Regions from separate parts of the Blautia sp. MCC269 genome, predicted to be linked through region 3. Evidence: predicted binding sites of a transcription regulator. Region 3 holds the regulator's gene; each other region holds the start of a gene.
What was found. The regulator Rex, encoded in region 3, represses fermentation and respiration genes when NADH is low (regulators of the CRP and FNR family bind a similar motif). The targets are predictions, from matches to a motif close to ATTGTTAANTANTTAACAAT.
Positions count from the first base shown of each region.

Region 1: a site for Rex is predicted at 2,385-2,404, ahead of GPK88_RS10210 (iron-sulfur cluster assembly scaffold protein). Genes of this name have one in related genera too.
Region 2: a site for Rex is predicted at 2,482-2,501, ahead of gap (type I glyceraldehyde-3-phosphate dehydrogenase). Genes of this name have one in related genera too.

Region 1 covers NZ_WQQE01000029.1:50,518-57,380, forward strand. Annotated here, with positions in the region: gene GPK88_RS10205 (GGGtGRT protein) at 439-1,449, opposite strand; gene GPK88_RS10210 (iron-sulfur cluster assembly scaffold protein) at 1,490-2,182, opposite strand; gene GPK88_RS10215 (TraX family protein) at 2,429-3,166, shown strand; gene GPK88_RS10220 (LbetaH domain-containing protein) at 3,370-4,038, opposite strand; gene GPK88_RS10225 (DNA topoisomerase) at 4,035-6,086, opposite strand; gene GPK88_RS10230 (formate/nitrite transporter family protein) at 6,088-6,843, opposite strand.
Region 2 covers NZ_WQQE01000038.1:154,428-161,290, forward strand. Annotated here, with positions in the region: gene GPK88_RS12155 (phosphoglycerate kinase) at 37-1,233, opposite strand; gene gap (type I glyceraldehyde-3-phosphate dehydrogenase) at 1,419-2,438, opposite strand; gene GPK88_RS12165 (histidinol-phosphatase HisJ family protein) at 2,744-3,562, shown strand; gene GPK88_RS12170 (alpha-amylase family glycosyl hydrolase) at 3,637-5,751, shown strand; gene GPK88_RS12175 (HAD-IC family P-type ATPase) at 5,894-6,863, opposite strand, start outside.
Region 3 covers NZ_WQQE01000039.1:33,599-40,461, reverse strand. Annotated here, with positions in the region: gene alr (alanine racemase) at 1-123, opposite strand, end outside; gene GPK88_RS12940 (NAD(P)H-hydrate dehydratase) at 120-1,637, opposite strand; gene GPK88_RS12935 (redox-sensing transcriptional repressor Rex) at 1,698-2,345, opposite strand; gene GPK88_RS12930 (ABC-F family ATP-binding cassette domain-containing protein) at 2,560-4,476, shown strand; gene GPK88_RS12925 (YfhO family protein) at 4,515-6,863, shown strand, end outside.

The DNA of each region.
Region 1 (6,863 bases), on a different contig from region 3:
AACTGCTCCGAAATTTGTTTCACAGATTCTTCAAAATTGCATCACGATTTGCTCACATTTTTTCGATATATTATTACCTGTAAACAGCAAGCAAGTAAATGCAACTGCTAAACAACTTTTTCTTTTTCATACTTTTAACCGGGAGTGTTAAAACTCCCGGTCTCCTTCCTTTTTAAATATAATTGTAATACAAAGCGGTCTTTCCCATTCCGCTTTACACTTCAAAAAGGATACCGTAAACTCATCAAGACTGATGACCTTACGGTATCTTTTTTATATTTTAAAAGTATTAACTACGAGTGTTCGCTACGTGTTAGATATATGTTAGCTATTCCTGTTTTTTCGCACTTTTTGAGAACATTTTATTTCCACTCAAAAAGAAAAAGACTGCAAACCCTTGAGTTTACAGCCTTTTCCAATATTTTTCGTTATTCGAAATTAGAATTTGCCAGCGTCAGCAGCTTCCTGTACGGAAACAGCTACTGCTACTGTCATACCAACCATCGGGTTGTTTCCAGCGCCGATGAGACCCATCATCTCTACGTGAGCCGGTACGGAAGAAGATCCTGCGAACTGAGCGTCAGAATGCATACGTCCAAGTGTATCAGTCATACCGTAGGAAGCAGGACCTGCTGCCATGTTATCCGGGTGAAGTGTACGTCCTGTACCACCGCCGGAAGCAACGGAGAAGTATTTTTTGCCTTTCTCGTTGCACTCTTTTTTATATGTTCCTGCTACTGGATGCTGGAAACGAGTTGGGTTTGTGGAGTTTCCTGTGATGGAAACGTCAACACCCTCTTTCCACATGATAGCAACACCTTCCGGAACGCTGTTAGCGCCGTAGCAGTTAACTTTTGCACGAAGTCCCTCTGAATAGGATTTACGGAATACTTCTTTAACCTCGTTCTTATATGGATCATACTCTGTCTCTACGTATGTAAAGCCGTTGATACGGGAGATGATCTGAGCTGCGTCTTTTCCAAGACCGTTCAGGATAACACGAAGAGGTTTTTTACGAACTTTGTTTGCTTTCTCGGCGATACCGATAGCACCCTCAGCTGCTGCGAAAGACTCATGTCCTGCAAGGAAGCAGAAGCAGTCTGTCTCTTCCTCAAGAAGCATTTTTCCAAGATTTCCATGTCCAAGACCTACTTTACGTGTGTCTGCAACGGATCCTGGGATACAGAATGCCTGAAGGCCTTCTCCGATAGCTGCTGCTGCGTCAGCGGCTCTTCTGCAGCCTTTTTTGATTGCGATTGCTGCACCTACTGTGTAAGCCCAACAAGCGTTCTCGAAGCAGATCGGCTGAATGCCTTTGATCTGATCGTAAACGTTCAGACCTGCGTCTTTAGTGATTTTCTCAGCTTCTTCGATAGAAGCGATTCCATAGCTGTTTAAAACAGAATTGATCTTGTCAATTCGTCTCTCATATGATTCAAATAAAGCCATTTCCTGTAACCTCCTGATATTTTTACCTTACGAAGTGTAATTACTCTTTTCTTGGGTCGATGATCTTAACAGCATCTGCAACACGGCCGTACTGACCTTTTGCTTTCTCCCATGCTGTGTTCGGGTCATCACCTTTCTTAATGAAGTCAGTCATTTTTCCAAGGCTTACGAACTGGTATCCGATGATCTCATCGTCCTCATCAAGAGCGATACCTGTAACATAACCCTCAGCCATCTCAAGGTAACGAGGTCCTTTTTTCAGAGTTCCATACATTGTACCAACCTGAGAACGAAGTCCTTTTCCAAGGTCCTCAAGACCAGCTCCTACTGCAAGTCCGTCCTCGGAGAATGCAGACTGGGAACGTCCGTAAACGATCTGAAGGAAAAGCTCTCTCATAGCTGTATTGATTGCATCACATACAAGGTCTGTGTTCAGTGCCTCCATTACAGTAAGTCCTGGAAGGATCTCAGCAGCCATAGCAGCAGAATGAGTCATTCCTGAACATCCGATTGTCTCAACAAGTGCCTCCTGAATGATTCCCTCTTTTACGTTAAGGGACAGCTTACAGGCACCCTGCTGTGGAGCACACCAGCCTACACCGTGTGTGAATCCGGAGATATCCTTTACTTCTTTTGCCTGAACCCATTTTGCTTCTTCCGGGATCGGAGCGGCACCATGATGTACGCCCTGTGCCACTGGACACATTTCTTCTACTTCGCGTGAATAAATCATTTTAAAACTCCTTTCAAGTATAGATTGACCGATGTTATTGAGAAAAAAAGTTCGATAACACCCTACGGCTATTTTCTCACAAAACCTTTGTTTCGTCCAGTCATATTTGATAAATTTTTGCCATAAAACGCATAATATTGGAAGTTATTCTGGCAGTATTGCATGCCTAACTGTCAAATATTTCTGGCAACTGTCCGATGTATATGATAATATATTATCAAGTTTAACCCTGGAGGTATATTTTTCATGAATGCATCTGTGGATTCTGTTTTTCCAGAAAAATACCGTATTCTCAGCGGAAGCGCCCTGAAGATGATTGCCATCATCACCATGCTGATCGATCATACCGGAGCTGTGCTTTTAAGCATGTATCCGCCTGCACAGAAAGTCCTGTTTACGCTTCTTGGAAGAGAATACAGTGTGTATCTTATTTTCCGCGATATCGGTAGAGTGGCTTTTCCCATCTTCTGCTTTCTCCTGTTGGAAGGTTTCCGACATACCAGGAGCCGGTTCCGTTATGGACGGAATCTCCTTCTTTTTGCTCTGATCTCAGAGATTCCCTGGAACCTGATGTTCACAAACACACTGCATTATGAAAGACAGAATGTGTTTTTCACGCTTTTCCTGGGATACCTGGCGTTTTGTGCCATCGAATATTTTAAGAATAAGCGCTTGACACAGCTTCTCTGTATCCTGGGACTGCTTGTTGTTTCCATTTTTCTGAAAGCAGATTACGGATGGCGGGGATATATTTTTCTCCTGATCATGTACTATATGCGAAACGATAAGCCCGGACAGGCGATCCTTGGAAGCTGCTGGCTTTACTATGAATGGAGAGCCTGTTTCGCCTTTCTGTCCATTAACCTGTACAATGGGGAGAGGGGATTTATCCGCGGAAAAGCGGCGAAATATTTCTTTTACTGGTTTTATCCAGTCCATATTATGGGACTGGTGATACTTCGACAGATTTTGTTTCTATCTTAATTGTTTTATTTTTCTTATTGTCTTATGTGGATGGGTGTGTTGCATGTGGATGTTTTTGTGGATTTCAGTTCTGCACTTTTCCAACGGGGAGTTCTGAGGGGAGAAAGCACTCAAAGTTGCGAAGCCTTCGCAACTGTGAGTGCTTCCCCTCCTCGAACCTTCCGCTGTTTACCAAGCAGAACTTATTTCAAAAAACAAAAAAACTATTTTTTCTTCACAATTTCTTTCGCATTTTTATAAATGGAATCCGCCGGAACGCATCCCCTTACCGGTGACAACGGATAAATATTAGAATTCCGTCCAATCACAGTCCCAGGATTCAGCACGGAACCGCATCCAACCTCAACATGGTCTCCCAGCATTGCTCCAAACTTCTTAAGACCAGTCTCGATCTTTTCATCCCCATCTTTCACAACAACCAGCTTCTTATCTGATTTCACGTTAGAACAGATTGATCCGGCACCCATATGGGATTTATATCCAAGTACCGCATCTCCAACATAATTATAATGCGGAACCTGTACTTTATTAAAGAGCACCGCATTCTTAAGCTCTGTGGAGTTTCCCACAACTGCTCCCTCGCCAACAATGGCCTTACCACGGATAAAGGCACAGTGACGTACCTCTGCATCCTTACCAATGATAGCCGGTCCGGTAATACTTGCAGTCGGAGCTACAGTGGCTGATTTTGCGATCCATACATTTTCACTTTTCTCCTCATATTCAGAAGGATCCAGTGTTTTTCCAAGTTTAATGATAAAATCTCCGATCTCCGGAAGAACCTCCCACGGATAAGTCTTTCCTTCAAAAAGCTCTGCTGCGATGGTCTCATTCAGATCCAGCATATTGCTGATGGTAAAATCTTTCATCATGATGATTTTTTTCCTCCCTGTCTGGAAGCACGCTCCGGCTTCCTGTAATTTACAGCGGCCGCGTCAAAGAACTGCCGCAGGTTGTACTGATAATTGCTTGCTTCCACCTGCTGGGTCCGCACCCGCACAAAATGTTCCAGTTTGTCCATATATTCCTGTTCCGTGATGCTGCCCTCTGCCACGTAGGTGAGGCCTTTTTCCCAGCTTGCCGTAAGCTCCGGGTTCAGAAGCTGCCGGATAGAACAGTTTACCACATCAAAGATCATCTCCCCCAGAAGTGTGGGCGTGATCACCTGGGTTTTCTTATTCAACGCCAGATACTTGATGTTAAAAAGTTTCTTCAGGATCTCCGCACGGGTGGCACTGGTGCCGATCCCGCTTCCCTTGATCTGGGCACGGAGCTCTTCATCCTCGATCAGCTGTCCCGCATTTTCCATGGCAAGGATCATGGAACCAGAATTGTATCGTTTGGGCGGCGAAGTCTCGCCTTCCTTGATACTTAAACCGTTCACAGGAAGTATATCACCCTTTTTCAGCTTCTGCAACGCCTCCAGAAGCACGGTATCACAGGAAACTTCCTCCTCTTCCCCGTTGCTGCCTTTCTCACTGTCGGAAGCTTTTTTCCGGGCAAAAGAGTTCGTGGCGATCTTCAGATAGCCTTCTTCTTTCAGAACTTTAAAAGAGGAAAAGAATGATTCCCCGTCCAGTTTCGTCACAAGGCTCACTTTCTGATAAACAGCCGGAGGATAAAAAATACATAAAAACCTCCTCACGATCGTCTCATACACTCTCTGTGCGGTAAGAGACACACTTCCCAGTGCATTCAGCCCCTGGCCGGTAGGAATAATGGCATAATGGTCTGTGATCTGCTTGTCATTCACATACCTGGTCTTCGCAATGTTTTTCCAGGATTCCATTCCCAGAACCTCTGCTGCCGCAGCTCCTGCCTGCTGATAATTTCGAAGGCCGGAAATATTCTTGTATATCTCCTTGGCAACTGCTGTAGACAACACTCTGGCATCCGTTCTCGGATACGTCACCAGTTTCTTCTCATAAAGCTCCTGCACGATCCGGAGTGTTTCATCCGGACTGATCTTAAAGAGCTTGGAGCAGACGTTCTGAAGCTCCGCCAGGTTAAAAAGAAGGGGCGGATTCTTGTTTTCTTTTTTTCGCTCCACTTTCTCCACGGTACAGGAAAGGGGCTGGTTCACCATCAGCTGATCGATCAGCATCTGGGCATGTTCTTTTTTCTTGAAACCATTTTCTTTATAAAGATACGGGGACTGGAAATACCGGCTGCCTTCCACAGCCCTCCACTCACCGTCAAAACTTTCACCTGCAAGGGCAATGCTGCTTAAGACTCGGTAAAACGGTGTCTTCACAAAGACACGGATCTCCCGCTCTCTACGCACCACCATACCAAGGACACAGGTCATTACACGGCCCACCGCAATGGCCTGATATTTGGAATGAAGATAATTGGTCACACTGCTTCCGTAACGCAAGGTCAGCACCCTGGAAAAATTGATTCCCATAAGATAGTCTTCCTTTGCGCGGAGATAGGCAGACGCTGCCAGATTATCATACTCCGAGATATCTTTTGCTTCCCGGATCCCTCTTAAAATTTCTTCTTCTGTCTGGGAATCGATCCACACTCGTTTCTGGACTTTCCCCTTCACTCCTGCCATCTGGGCTACCAGACGGTAAATATATTCACCCTCACGTCCGGAGTCGGTACACACATAAATGGTATCCACATCCGGTCGGTTCAGCAGTCCTTTTACGATCTCGAACTGCTTTTTGACTCCGGGGATCACTTCGTACTTAAATTCGCGCGGCAAAAAAGGCAGGGTATCAAAACTCCACCTTTTATACTTGATATCATATTTTTCGGGATAACTCATGGTAACCAGGTGTCCTACACACCAGGTTACCACAGAATCTGCTGATTCCAGATATCCGTCTTTTCTCTGACCGTTGATCTTCAAAGCCTTCGCAAATTCCTGTGCCACGCTGGGCTTCTCCGCTATGTATAAAGCCTTTGCCATACTATTTATCTGCACTCATCTTTCTAAGCGGCCATGCCAGAAGCACGCCTCCGCCAACTATATTTCCCAATGTTACGATCACCATGCTCTTAAGCATAGCACCGACAGACAACCCAGGCACCATACAGAATGCAACTGTAAAGATACCCATATTTGCAATACAGTGCTCAAATCCGCTGACAACGAAACCTGAAATACAGATCGTGATCATCAGGAATTTGCCTGACTCACTCTTCAGCTTAATGCCGCAGAGAACTGCAAGACAGACAAAGAAATTACAGAGCACCGCACGGAAAAACATCTGTCCTGCCGGAATACTGAGTTTTCCGTTTATAAATCCCGCAAAGTAATCTGCTGTACCGGACGCTCCGGCACCAACAAAGATCAGAGCCAGGATCAGGCATCCCACAAAGTTGCCGATGTAACTGATTCCCCAGACCTTGCCCACGTCTTTCCATGATACGCTCTTGTCATACGCACCAAATGCCATTACCAGATTGTTACCGGTAAACAGCTCTCCTCCTACCATTACGATCAGAAGAACCGCAATAGAGAACACCAGGGCTCCGAGGAATTTCCCCCATTCCGGGAATGTTTTGGAAAATACATTTCCTACTACATTACTATAGATCATCGCCACATCAATAAAAAATCCGGCCATGATCGCCCGCATAAAGTATTTTCCGAAATTGCTGTTCAGTAAATTAATCTTACCTTTCGCAGCGGTTGACAGTTTCTCTACATCCTCCCTGTTCATAAATAGCACCTCCACATATT
Region 2 (6,863 bases), on a different contig from region 3:
TCTCCTTTTCGTGTTCGCGGAACACTTTATTTTTTATCAGTCTTTATCGTTAGCTGCTGCTACGCCCGGAAGCTCTTTGCCCTCAAGGAACTCAAGAGAAGCACCGCCACCTGTGGAGATGTGTGTCATCTTGTCGCCATATCCAAGGATATTTACAGCTGCTGCGGAATCACCACCACCGATGATGGTTGTTGCATCTGTCTCAGCAAGAGCTTTGGCAACTGCTTCTGTACCATGAGCGAAGTTCGGCATCTCGAAGCATCCCATCGGTCCGTTCCATACAACAGTCTTGGCATCTTTTACAGCGTCTGCAAAAAGCTTCTCAGTCTCCGGTCCGATATCCATTCCTTCCCATCCGTCCGGAATCTCACCACGTTTTACAACCTGGATATTGCAGTCATTGGAGAAGTTATCACCGATTCTGTTATCTACAGGAAGAAGAAGCTTCACGCCCTTCTCCTCTGCTTTCTTCATCATGTCAAGAGCATACTGAAGGTAATCATCCTCGCAGAGGGATGTTCCGATATGTCCGCCCATAGCCTTGGAGAATGTATAGGACATACCACCACCGATGATCAGTGTATCTACCTTGTCAAGAAGGTTGTTGATTACAGAGATCTTGCTGGAAACCTTAGCACCGCCAAGAATTGCTACGAATGGTCTCTCCGGATTGTTTACAGCGTTTCCAAGGAAATCGATCTCTTTCTGCATCAGATATCCTACAACTGCTGTTTTTACATATTTGGTAACACCTACGTTAGAGCAGTGAGCTCTGTGAGCAGTTCCGAATGCATCATTTACAAATACATCACAGAGGGAAGCAAGATCTTTGCTGAACTTGTCTTCGTTCTTTGTCTCTTCTGCACGATAACGTGTGTTCTCAAGAAGAACTACATCGCCATCTTTCATCTCTGCTACAGCAGCTTTTGCGTTCGGTCCTACTACCTCAGGATCTGCTGCAAATTTTACTTCCTGGCCAAGAAGCTCAGAAAGACGAACTGCTACAGGTGCAAGAGAAAGCTCCGGTTTCGGCTCTCCCTTCGGTTTTCCAAGGTGGGAGCAAAGGATAACCTTTCCGCCGTCTGCGATCAGTTTCTTGATTGTAGGAAGAGCAGCTACAAGACGGTTCTCATCTGTGATCTTTCCATCCTGAAGCGGAACATTGAAGTCGCATCTTACAAGTACTTTCTGTCCTTTTACATTGATATCGTCAACACTTTTTTTGTTCAGCATCTCTATATCTCCTTAACTTTTATTTCTGCAAAAGCAGATGAATAAGGGCGAGCGGTATTGTTGTCCGCTCTGTTAACAGTCATTCCTCAGACATTTTTTTGTTTGGTCTTTTGGAAAAAAAGGGCCCGGTCCTCTTCAGACCGGACCCTTTCTGAGTCTATTCTTCTACACCCGTTCGCAGAAAATTAAGCGTTCAGAAGTTTTCCGAAGTGCTTGATTGTACGAACCATCTGGCTTGTGTAGGAGTTCTCGTTGTCATACCAGGAAACTACCTGAACCTCTGTTGTGCCATTCTCAAGTGGAAGTACCATTGTCTGAGTAGCATCGAAGAGGGAACCAAATCTCATACCAACGATATCGCTGGATACGATCTCATCCTCGTTGTATCCGAAGGACTCATTGGAAGCTGCTTTCATAGCTGCGTTGATCTGCTCTTTAGTAACGTTTCCTTCAACTACTGCTGTAAGGATTGTTGTAGAACCTGTTGGGGTAGGTACACGCTGTGCAGAACCGATAAGTTTGCCGTTAAGCTCTGGGATAACAAGTCCGATAGCTTTAGCAGCACCTGTGCTGTTCGGAACGATGTTAACTGCAGCTGCACGGGATCTTCTCAGATCGCCTTTTCTCTGCGGTCCGTCAAGTGTCATCTGATCGCCTGTGTAAGCGTGGATTGTGCACATGATACCGGATTTGATCGGTGCAAGATCGTTAAGAGCCTTAGCCATTGGTGCAAGGCAGTTTGTTGTACAGGAAGCTGCGGAGATGATCTTGTCCTCGTTTGTAAGACCCTGATGGTTTACGTTGTAAACGATTGTCTTAAGGTCGTTTCCAGCCGGAGCGGAAATAACTACGTGCTTAGCACCTGCATCGATATGAGCCTGAGCTTTGTCTTTGGATGTGTAGAAACCTGTGCACTCAAGAACTACGTCTACACCGATCTCTCCCCATGGAAGCTCTGCAGCGTTAGCCTTAGCATAGATTTTGATCTCTTTTCCGTCTACTGTGATGGAATCCTCGCCTGCTGTTACTTTATCAGCAAGAGCATATCTTCCCTGTGTAGAATCATATTTTAATAAGTGAGCAAGCATCTTAGGAGATGTAAGATCGTTGATTGCTACGATCTCAAATCCTTCTGCTCCAAACATCTGACGGAATGCAAGACGACCGATACGTCCAAAACCATTAATTGCAACTTTTACTGCCATGATAAATTCCTCCTATGAATTGAATGGTGATTTAAATCGTTCCTTTGTTAAAGAAACATCAACCTGTTTCATATTGTACCTAATTCCAAACAAAAATTCAAGAGCTATTTATAAAAAAGAACATTAAAATAAATATTAAGAAAATTTCTGAAAAATGTGCTATAATTCTCTGATAGAAAGTTCTGTCCTGCTGATTCCCAAAACGGATATCTATATTCCCGCTGGGAGTTTGACTTTCCCGGATTCATAACAGGCAGATACGATCATTGTCACAGAATATAAAGGCTTGAATATGGAGGTACAAAATGGACCAGAAAATTTTATGGGACTGCCATATGCACTCCTCTTTTTCCGCAGATTCCGATACACCGATGGAAGAAATGATCCAGACTGCCGCAGACCAGGGTCTCACGGGAATCTGTTTTACTGAACATTTTGATCCGGATTATCCCGATACTCCGGAAAATCTTGATTTTTCCCTGAACATCCCTGCATACCGCCAGAAACTTGAGAGTCTTGCGGATGCTTTTAAAGACCAGATCCAGGTTAACTTCGGGATCGAGCTTGGACTTCAGCCTCAGCTTGCAGAATCTTTTTCCGATCTTCTGAAAGAAGTTCCCTTTGATTTCGTTATTGGTTCCTCCCATGTGGTGCACGGATACGATCCTTATTATCCTTCTTATTTTGAGGGCCGTAAGGAATCCGCATGCTACATGGAATATTTTGAATCCATCCTGGAAAATATCGCTGCTTTTGACGAGATGGATGTGTACGGACATATCGACTATGTAGTACGTTATGGTCCAAATCAGAACCGTCAGTATTCTTATGGAAGATATAAGGAGATCCTGGACGAGATCCTGCGGACATTGATCCGCAAAAATGTGGGAATCGAGCTGAACACAGGCGGTTATCACTACGGGCTTGGTGAACCGAATCCATGTGTCAATATTATCCGACGTTACCGTGAGCTTGGCGGTGAGATCATCACCATCGGTGCAGATGCCCATACTCCGGATAAGATTGGCTACGCTTTTGACAAGGCGGCTGATGTTCTCCGTGAATGTGGTTTTTCCTATTATGCTGTATTTAAAAACCGCCGTCCTGTTTTTCATAAGCTGTAGCTCTGTTTCTCTCTCCGGTGAGAGAGTTTACATTTTATACCGAAAATATCATTTTATCTAAGGAGGAACTCTATATGTCAACAAAAAGACTCCAGAAAAAGAAAGCTGCCATGCAGGCAAAAAAAGAAAAGCAGCTGAAAAAAAATACCTCTGCTGCCGGCACCAGTTCCAGTGTTGCCAAATCTGTTGAAAATGCTAAAGCCGAAGTGAAAAAACTTGAAACCGTAAAGAAGGAAACGCTTAAAGTCGAAACCTCCAAAACCGAACCGATCAAAGTCGAGACTTCCAAGACCGAACCGATCAAGGTCGAGACTTCCAAAACTGAGCCGATCAAGGTTGAGACTTCCAAGACCGAACCGATCAAGGTCGAGACTTCCAAGACCGAACCGATCAAGGTCGAGACTTCCAAGACTGAGCCGATCAAGGTTGAGACTTCCAAGACCGAGCCGATCAAGGTTGAGACTTCCAAGACCGAACCGATCAAGGTCGAGACTTCCAAGACTGAGCCGGCGAAAGTTACTACTTCCAAGATTGAGCCTCTGAAAGTCGAAACTTCCAAGGAGGACACAGCTTACGATGCCCTCTACGAGAAACGTCTGAAACACTACTACAATGATCTGAAATGGCTTTACTGTGAGCTGTTCCGCGATCATCCGGAAGTTGCCGGCACATTCTCAAGCCTCACAAAAAAAATGAAAGAGATTTATCGTGAGCGCTCTCTTTCCATGAAGGAAGCTGACCAGACCTGCGCTGCTGATCCTGACTGGTTCCGTAAGACTACTTTCACCGGAATGGCTGTAAATCCTGCTGACTTCGCAGATACTCTTTCCGGGCTGTCCGATAAGCTGGACTATATCAGTGAATGCAAAGCAGACACTCTGTACCTGACAGATCTTTTCCAGGCAACCTCCAACTGCTCTCTTCGCATTATCCCGGAGATCGGAACCTCCGAAGATCTGTACACACTTGCAGCTAACTGTAGGAAAGCAGGTATCCGCCTGGCTCTTGAGATCCCGTTAAGTCTTTCTGTGGATGACCCACAGTCCGGTACGCCATGTGTGCTCCAGACTCCGGCTTATTTCAATGCAATGCTTCTTCAGATCCTGGAACTTGCAAATGAAGGTGCTTCTATATTCAGCCTTGGTGTCCTTCCGATGATGCCGGAAGAAAATCTCTGGAAGCTTCACTCTCTGCTGCGTATGACCCGAATGGTGTGTGAGATCGTATGCCCCGGAATTCTTCTACTTGGCGAAACAGACCGCCCACCTGCAGAGGCTGCTGCATTCGGCGGAACTTCCGATATGCCGGAACTTCACATTGTAAACAGCACCCAGCTGATGTCCGATCTCTGGCATACCGTTGCCACAAAGGACACTGCCCTTCTCCGCCGGGGAATCGACAGAGCTGCAGACCTTCCGCAGGCACCGGTATTCCAGAATTACCTCCGTAACCGCAACACGGTACGCTGGAATCTGGACTATGATTTCCTGAAAGGAAGCTTTATCACAGAAGGGCCTCACAGAGATTATCTGAATGAATTCCTGGCAGGTATTTTCCCTGATTCCTTTGCCCGGGGTGAAATTTATGTGAATCCGGAAACCGAGGAATCGGAGCTCTGCGGAACAACCGCATCTCTTGCAGGAATCGAGCGTTTTGATTATGAAGGAAATATGGAGGGTGTCAGCCGGGGAATCCGCTATGACGTAGCACTTCATGCATTGCTTCTTTCCCTCCCCGGAATTCCGGTACTTCGAAGCGGTGACGAGGTCGGACAGCTGAATGACTACACCTATAAAGCCGACATTTCCAAAGCAGCTGATCCCCGCTGGCTCCACAACGGACGTTTCAACTGGGCACTTGCCCGGAACAGAGCCGATGCCGAAACGATCCAGGGACGCATTTTCAACAGCCTTGAGCAGCTGGAATCCATCCGTGCCAGCCATCCGGTATTTGCACCTGAAGTTTCTGCACATACACTGGAAACCTGGGAAAAAGCTCTCCTTGCCCTGGTAAGAGAAACTTCTGAAGAAAAGCTGATCTGCATCTACAACTTCAGCGACCAGGATAAGGTAGCCTGGATCAACGAACAGGACGGTACCTACACAGATCTTCTCACAGGAGTTCAGAGAGACGCACAGGCTGTAGAGATTCCGGCCTTCGGATTTATCTGGCTTATGCACACGAAATAATAGCTTTGTCAGGCGAATATCCACAATCTGCATTCTCTACACAGCTCTGCACCGGATAACTGGATAACTGCTTCACAGTTTATTTGCAAAAAAGGACACTGCCATTTTCAACGGGCAGTGTCCTTTTTTATTTCTCATATTATTATTTTCTCAGCTTATCAATAAATGCAGCAAATTTCCCCTGTTCCCCACTATCCAGCGAACGGCTGTAAATATTTCTGAGCCAGGCCGTGATCACATCGATCAGGATCGGAGAAAATGTCATCAGAAGGAACACCAGAATGATCATTCCGAATTCCAGCGATCCCAGTGTCAGAAGATTCTGCAGAACCACCGCCGCACCGAAAAAGATCACCTGCATACTGTAAATGATCACCTTTCGATACTTATTCAGAGGTGCGTAAACTGTCTTAAGTGCCGCCATATAATTCCATCCTGTTACAAGCACACAGGCTGTATTCAGCATAGCATTGGAATGGTATACATTCTGGCATACCAGCATCACACTGAACACACAGCCCGTGATGGTCACAGCAGCCGGAAATGCATTCATAAATACATGACGCAAAAATGTATGGTCGATCTTCTCATAATTATTCTCCTGTGCCAGAAGGAATGTAGGAATACCAACAGCGCAGGCACTGATCAGAGACATCTGGATCGGCTCAAAGGGATAGGAATCCCCGAAGAAGATCGTGATCAGTGACAGCAGCACGGAAAAAATCGTTTTGATCAGAAACATAGATGCCGCAGTACGGATATTATTTACAACCCGGCGTCCCTGATTCACAATTTCCGGCATTGCTGCAAAATTAGAATCCAGCAATACCACATTGGCAATATTCTTGGCAGCATCACTGCCCTCAGCCATGGCAATACTGCAGTCCGCCTCTTTAAGCGCCAGAACATCATTGACACCATCACCGGTCATGGCAACCGTATGCTTCTGAGCCTGTAAAGACTTCACCATTGCCTGCTTCTGCTGAGGTGTTACACGTCCGAACACACTATATTCTGCAACTGCCTCGTCCATCTGTTCCTGGGTTGTGATCGTTGTCGCATCGATATAATGCTCTGCATTTTTAAGGCCTGCACGTCTGGCAATTGCAGAA
Region 3 (6,863 bases):
GCCATCCGCCTTGATCACTGCAATGATTTTTGTTCCTTCTTTCACATTTCTGTGCATTTCCTCAAAATTATGAGCAATGGCATCCAGAGATACCAGTGCCTTGACTCTCTCGTATTTTTTCATGATTTTGACTCCTCTTCACCTATCGCTAAAGCCTGGGGCAGATATTCAATGATATCGCCTGCCAGCATACTGCGCTTTCCTTTTTCAGCGGCTGCAAGATCGCCGCAAAGTCCGTGAAGATAAACACCTAACGCGGCCTTTAAAACCATGGAGGGATGTTCCTCCGTTTTCAGATACATACATAATACTCCTGCCAGAAGCCCGGAAAGCACATCTCCGCTTCCGGCAGTTGCCATACCGGAATTACCGGAAAGGTTCAAATACAGATCGCCTTTCCCATCTGTAATTACTGTACAGGCATCTTTCAGGACACATACGGTACCGGTTTCTTTCGCATAGTCCACTGCGGTCTGTGCAATTGTTCCCTGGATTTCCGATATGGTTCTTACACAAAGTCTGCTCATCTCACCGATATGCGGCGTCAGAATAACATTTTCACCCAGGAATTCCTTCCACTGAGGATGCATTGCCAGAAGATTCAGTCCGTCTGCATCCAGAATCAGTGGCTTTTTCTCCCGGGCGGCTGCCGTAAGAAACCACTGTTCTCTCTCACGGCTGGCCCCCGATGTTCCCAGTCCCGGTCCAATCACAAGGATATCACACCAGGAAAGAAGCTGTTCGTTGGATTCCTCATCAAACCGGGTGCATACCATAGCCTCCGGAAGAAGAATCTGCAATGGAATCCTGTTTTCTTCTACTGTCTGAATTTTTACCATTCCCGCCCCGGCATGAAGAGCAGCACTGGCGCTTAAATAAGCAGCCCCGCACATTCCCTCGCTTCCGGCAACAAATAGAATTTTTCCAAAAGTTCCCTTATTTCCGCCGGGATCACGCTCCGGAAACAGTTTCAGGTCTTCCTGCTCCAGACAACATGCAGATGCCTTTACAGCTTCCTGCTCATAGATTCCGATATCAGCGGTAACAATCTTTCCTGCATACAATCTGCCCGGATAAAAGCAAAGTCCTCTTTTCCGGTAACCAAACGTAACAGTCAGATCCGCGCTGAAGGCAATTCCCATTTCCAGGCCTGTATCTCCGTTTACTCCTGATGGGATGTCAACAGCGATCTTTTTTGCCCGGGCACTGTTCATCTCATGAATAACTTCCGCATAATGTCCCTCGATCGGACGCACCAGGCCTACGCCAAACACGGCATCTACTATAGTAGTATATTCACTCCAGTCCGGGTTATTCACTTCCGGGACCTGATATCCTGTGGCAATTTTATACTGAAGCACCGTTTCTCTGGTCATTTTGTCTTTGTTTCCGACCATGCAGAATTCTGCCCGGATTCCCTTCAGATAAAGCAGTCTGGCAACGGCAATACCATCGCCTCCGTTATTGCCGCTTCCGCATACAACCAGTATTCTTTCATTTTTTTCGAGATATTTCTCTATTTCTTCTACTACTTTCAGTGCTGCCCGCTCCATCAGAACTTCTGATGCCACTCCGATATGATGAATGGTGGCACCATCCAGCTTCTTCATCTCCTCGCAGGTAACAATTTTTTTCATGCTGTGCCCTGCCTCCCCTCTTAATAGAGAAAGCTGCCGTTTCCGGCAGCTTAACACTTTCTACTTTTCCACATGCTCCTGCCTGTATTTACTCAGATTATAAGACAGTGTCATAAGACTTTCGGAAAGATGCACGTTCTCCACAATTACATCATCCGGTGTCTCCAGATCAAGATGTGCAAAATTCCAGATTGCTTTGATTCCGTTCTCCACCAGAATATCTGCCATTTCTTTGGCTTTGTTCTTCGGAAGAGTGAGAATTGCAATCTCTACATTATTTTCTCTCAGGAAAAACGGAAGTTCACTGAGCATCTGAATCTCAAGTCCGCGGACTGCAATACCCTCAAGCACAGGATTTACATCAAAAATTCCCACCAGTTTGAAGCCACGTTTCTCAAAGTCCACATAATTGGCAAGTGCCTGTCCCAGATTACCGGCACCTAAAATGATCATCGGATGAACGATGTCCAATCCGAGAATTTTACCAATTTCCGTATAAAGATAATGTACATTATAGCCATACCCCTGCTGCCCGAAACCGCCGAAATTATTGAGATCCTGACGAATCTGGGAAGCTGTGGTATGCATCTTCTTACTTAATTCATTGGAAGAAATACGCTCCACATTGTCTTCCATCAGCTCTCCTAAGTAGCGGTAATAGCGTGGCAGACGCTTAATCACCGCTTTCGAGATTTGTTTTGTCTCCACGATAGTTCTCCTCCTTACCTTACACTAGGTTAATTATACCGAATTGACATTTTCCTGTCAATTAAAGTTGTGAGTTCTGTACAAATTTCTTCATATTTTTTTAAAAAAATGATTTTTTCTTTGAAATCCTGGCGGTTTCCGTTATAATAGGTGGAGGATTTTCCCTGTTTTATGACCAGACAGAGACAATTCTTTATACAGGAGGACAGTTTTTATGATTTTATCATGTCAGAATATATGCAAAGCCTTTGGCGAAAAAGTAATTTTAAATGACGCATCCTTCCACATTGAAGACCGGGAAAAAGCGGCCCTTATCGGATGCAATGGTGCAGGAAAAACAACCCTTCTTCGGATCATCATGCAGGAAATTTCCGCTGACTCCGGCAATGTTGTTCTTGCACGTGACAAAAATATCGGCTATCTGGCCCAGTATCAGGACATTCACGGGCACCATACAATTTATGAAGAACTTCTTACTACCAAGCAGCACATCATTGATATGGAACGCCGCATCCGTAATCTGGAGCAGGAAATGAACCATGTACAGGGCGAGGACCTGAACCGTCTGATGGAGACTTACACCCGTCTTACCCATCAGTTTGAACTGGAAAACGGTTATGCCTACAAAAGTGAACTGACCGGTGTTTTAAAGGGTCTTGGTTTTACAGAAGAGGATTTTGACAAACAGATCGAGACGCTTTCCGGAGGGCAGAAAACCCGTGTTGCCCTTGGCAAGATGCTTCTCTCCAAACCGGATATCCTGCTTCTGGATGAGCCTACCAACCACCTGGATATGGAAAGTATCTCATGGCTGGAAACCTACCTTCTGAATTATCCGGGAGCTGTATTTATTGTCTCCCATGACCGTTATTTCCTTGATAAAGTTGTCACAAAGGTAGTGGAAATTGAGGCCGGACAGACCCGTGTCTACAGTGGAAACTACTCTGCTTATGCTCTTAAAAAAGCCCAGCTACGCGATGCCCAGTACAAGGCATACTTAAATCAGCAGAGAGACATCAAACATCAGGAAGCAGTCATTGCCAAACTGAAGTCCTTTAACAGAGAAAAATCTATCAAACGTGCCGAAAGCCGTGAGAAGATGCTGGATCGTGTACAGCGTATCGAAAAACCTCTGGAAATTCAGGATCGTATGCGGATTTCCCTGGAACCCCGTGTATTAAGTGGAAACGATGTCCTGCATGTGGAGGAACTCTCCAAGGCATTTCCGGGACAGACTCTGTTCTCCGATATTTCTTTTGATATCAAACGTGGCGAACGTGTGGCACTGATCGGAAACAACGGAACCGGCAAAACTACCATGCTGAAAATTATCAATGGTCTTCTCGAAGCAGATGCCGGAAAATTTTCTCTTGGTTCCAAGGTGCAGATCGGTTATTATGACCAGGAACATCATGTTCTTCATATGGATAAGACTATTTTCCAGGAGATTTCCGATACGTATCCGACTCTTACAGAGACCGAAATCCGAAATATGCTTGCAGCATTTCTTTTTACCGGAGACGATGTATTTAAAGAAATCTCCGCACTTTCCGGTGGAGAACGAGGCCGTGTTTCCCTTGCCAAGCTGATGCTCTCCGAAGCCAATTTCCTGATTCTGGATGAGCCTACCAACCATCTGGATATCGCTTCCAAGGAAATCCTTGAAGAAGCACTGGTAAGTTACACCGGTACTGTCCTTTATGTCTCCCATGACCGTTATTTCATCAATCAGACCGCAACCAGGATCATGGAACTTACCAATCAGGCTGTGGTCAATTACATTGGCGATTATGATTACTATCTGGAGAAAAAAGAAGAACTGACCAGCGCCTATGCTCCGGGAATTGATTCTCCCGAGGCCCCTCAGGAAGAAAAAACGGTTTCCGAAAACAAACTTTCCTGGCAGCAGATGAAAGAAGAACAGGCGAAGAAACGAAAACGGGAAGCAGAACTGAAAAAAGTGGAAGCCCGCATTGAGGAACTGGAAACAAGAGATAAGGAAATTGACGATACCATGGTTCTCCCGGATGTCTGCACCAACGTGGCAGAATGTACCAAATTAAGCCGTGAAAAAGCTGCCATTTCGGAAGAACTGGAAGAACTTTATGAAAAATGGGAAGAGCTGGCCTGACGGCCAGCTCTGTTATAATCATCCCGGAGGAGGAACCTGTGAAAAAGAAGCGCATTTATTTTTCTGCATTTGGTCTTACTTTTGCAGTTTTACTGATTTTATTTATCACCTGTGGCTATGCCCCTTTTGGCAACAAATCACTGGCTGTGGATGATGCCAGCATTCAGTATCTGGATTTTTATGCTTATTTCAAGGATGTTCTGGCGCAGAAAAACAGCATTTTTTATACATTTGGAAAAACACTGGGAGGTACCAATATCGCTGTTTTCAGCTATTATCTTTCCTCCCCGTTTATGCTTCTGAGTGTCTTTTTTCCAAAAGAAAATCTCCATTCATTTTTTGACATCCTGGTACTGCTGAAATTATCTCTGGCTTCCATGACCTTCAGTATTTTTCTTGTAAACCGCTTCCGGAAATATCTGACAGAAAACACGGAATCTGCAAGAACTTTTTTTGTTGTCCTTTTATCCTGCTGTTACGGTCTTTGCCAGTATACCATTGCCCAGAGCAGTAATATCATGTGGATTGACGGTGTCTATCTTCTTCCGCTGATTCTTCTGGGAACCTATCAGATCATACATGGATCATCCATCTGGAAGCTTTCTGTCTGGGTGGCATTGTCGATTCTTTTTAACTGGTACAGCGGTGGTATCAACTGTGTATTTTCCGCCCTGTGGTTTCTTTTTGAACTTGCCTTATATTTTCTGGGATCATCAAGAAAATACAGCCATATTCCACGAAAAGCCCTGGTCATGATATTCCGTTATGGCCTCTCTATGTTTCTGGGGCTTATGTGCAGCGCGGTTCTGTTTTTACCCACTGTACTTGCCATGGGAAATTCCAACCGTGGTTCTCTGGACCTTGCAGCATTGAAGGATTTTTCTTTCGTCGGACAGCTTCCCACCATTCTGGAAAGTTACCACCTGGGCGCGCACAGTACTCCAAACAGTACTTCTCTGTTCTGTGGTACTCTGGTAATCCTGGCGGTTATTGCCCTTTTTCTTTCTTCTACGTTATCTGCACAGAAAAAAAGTATGCTGGCCTGTTTTCTTGCTGTCATAGCACTGATTTTTTACTGGAAACCTTTTTATATGGTATTTTCATTGTTCAAAACTGTGGAAAGTTACTGGTGCAGATATTCCTATGTGGGAATTGCCGCTCTGATCTTTCTGGCTGCCTGTTTTTATCTGATTTACTTGGATGACCATACCGCAGTTCTTCTTTCCAGAGGATGGATCATTTTTTCGGTTCTTCTGTTTTTTCTGGATAATATTCACCCCGGTGAACATACATCAAAAATCTATCTGACCGTTTTTTACGCTGCAGTTACCTTGATTTCTGTGAGACTTTTTATGTACAGCCGGAATTTCAAATCATGGAAAAAAGCAGTTATCACTCTGCTTTGTACAGGAATCATCCTTTCAGAACTGGCAGTTAACGCCAGCTTTCTGATGAATGATTACCATGCTGACGAAAACAGCCAGTACACCGCTTATTCTCTGGGTTCCCAGAAACAGATCGGCGAAATCAAGGAATCGGACAGTTCCATTTACCGGATTTCACAGACTTCCACAAAGATTCAGTACACTGACGGTGCAACTGCAAATTATAACGAAGCTCTGGCTTATAATTACCGTTCCATTTCCGGTTATACTTCCTCCCCGGACGATACGCAGAGAGAATTTCTGGAACGTATCGGTTACCGTGAAAACGGTCTGAATATGAACATTACCAACTCTCCTGTCATTGCTGCAGATGCTCTGCTGGGAGTAAAATATACCTTGTCTGCCTATCCCGTTAACGGACTGACAAAACTGGATTCTATAGAGGCGGAAAACGGAAAGTCCGTATACTGTAACCCGTCTGCACTGCCGATGGCTTTTCTCTATCATGACAATTCGGAATCTATACAGACTCCGCAGACCGATGACCCGTTTGTATACCAGAATTATCTGTACAGCATTCTGTGCGGACATCCGGTTTCTCTGTATCGGCCGTTATCCTATACCTGTTCTTCCAAAGGAGATTCCGATTCCGGCACTGACCAGGTATACACCCTTTCTGTTCCAGAGGGAAATTACGCACTATATGGAAACATACCCTGGGATTCCCCTATGGAAAATGCTTCTTTAAATGTAAATGACTCCTATATCAGCCGTTATTCCTGGTGGCTCAGTCCCTCAGCTTTTTATATTCCAGCAGCTTCCGAAGCCGCTTATGCAAAAGTTTCCATCCATTCAGACAATGGATATTTCATCCGGGATGGGGGCGAACAGTTTTACGCGCTGGATCTGGATGCCCTTGCCGCTGTTTCCAAGGAGATTTCAGGCAGAGCTGTGGAAGAGTTCCAGCTGGAAAACGGGCATGTTTCCGTTTCCTGTACTGCT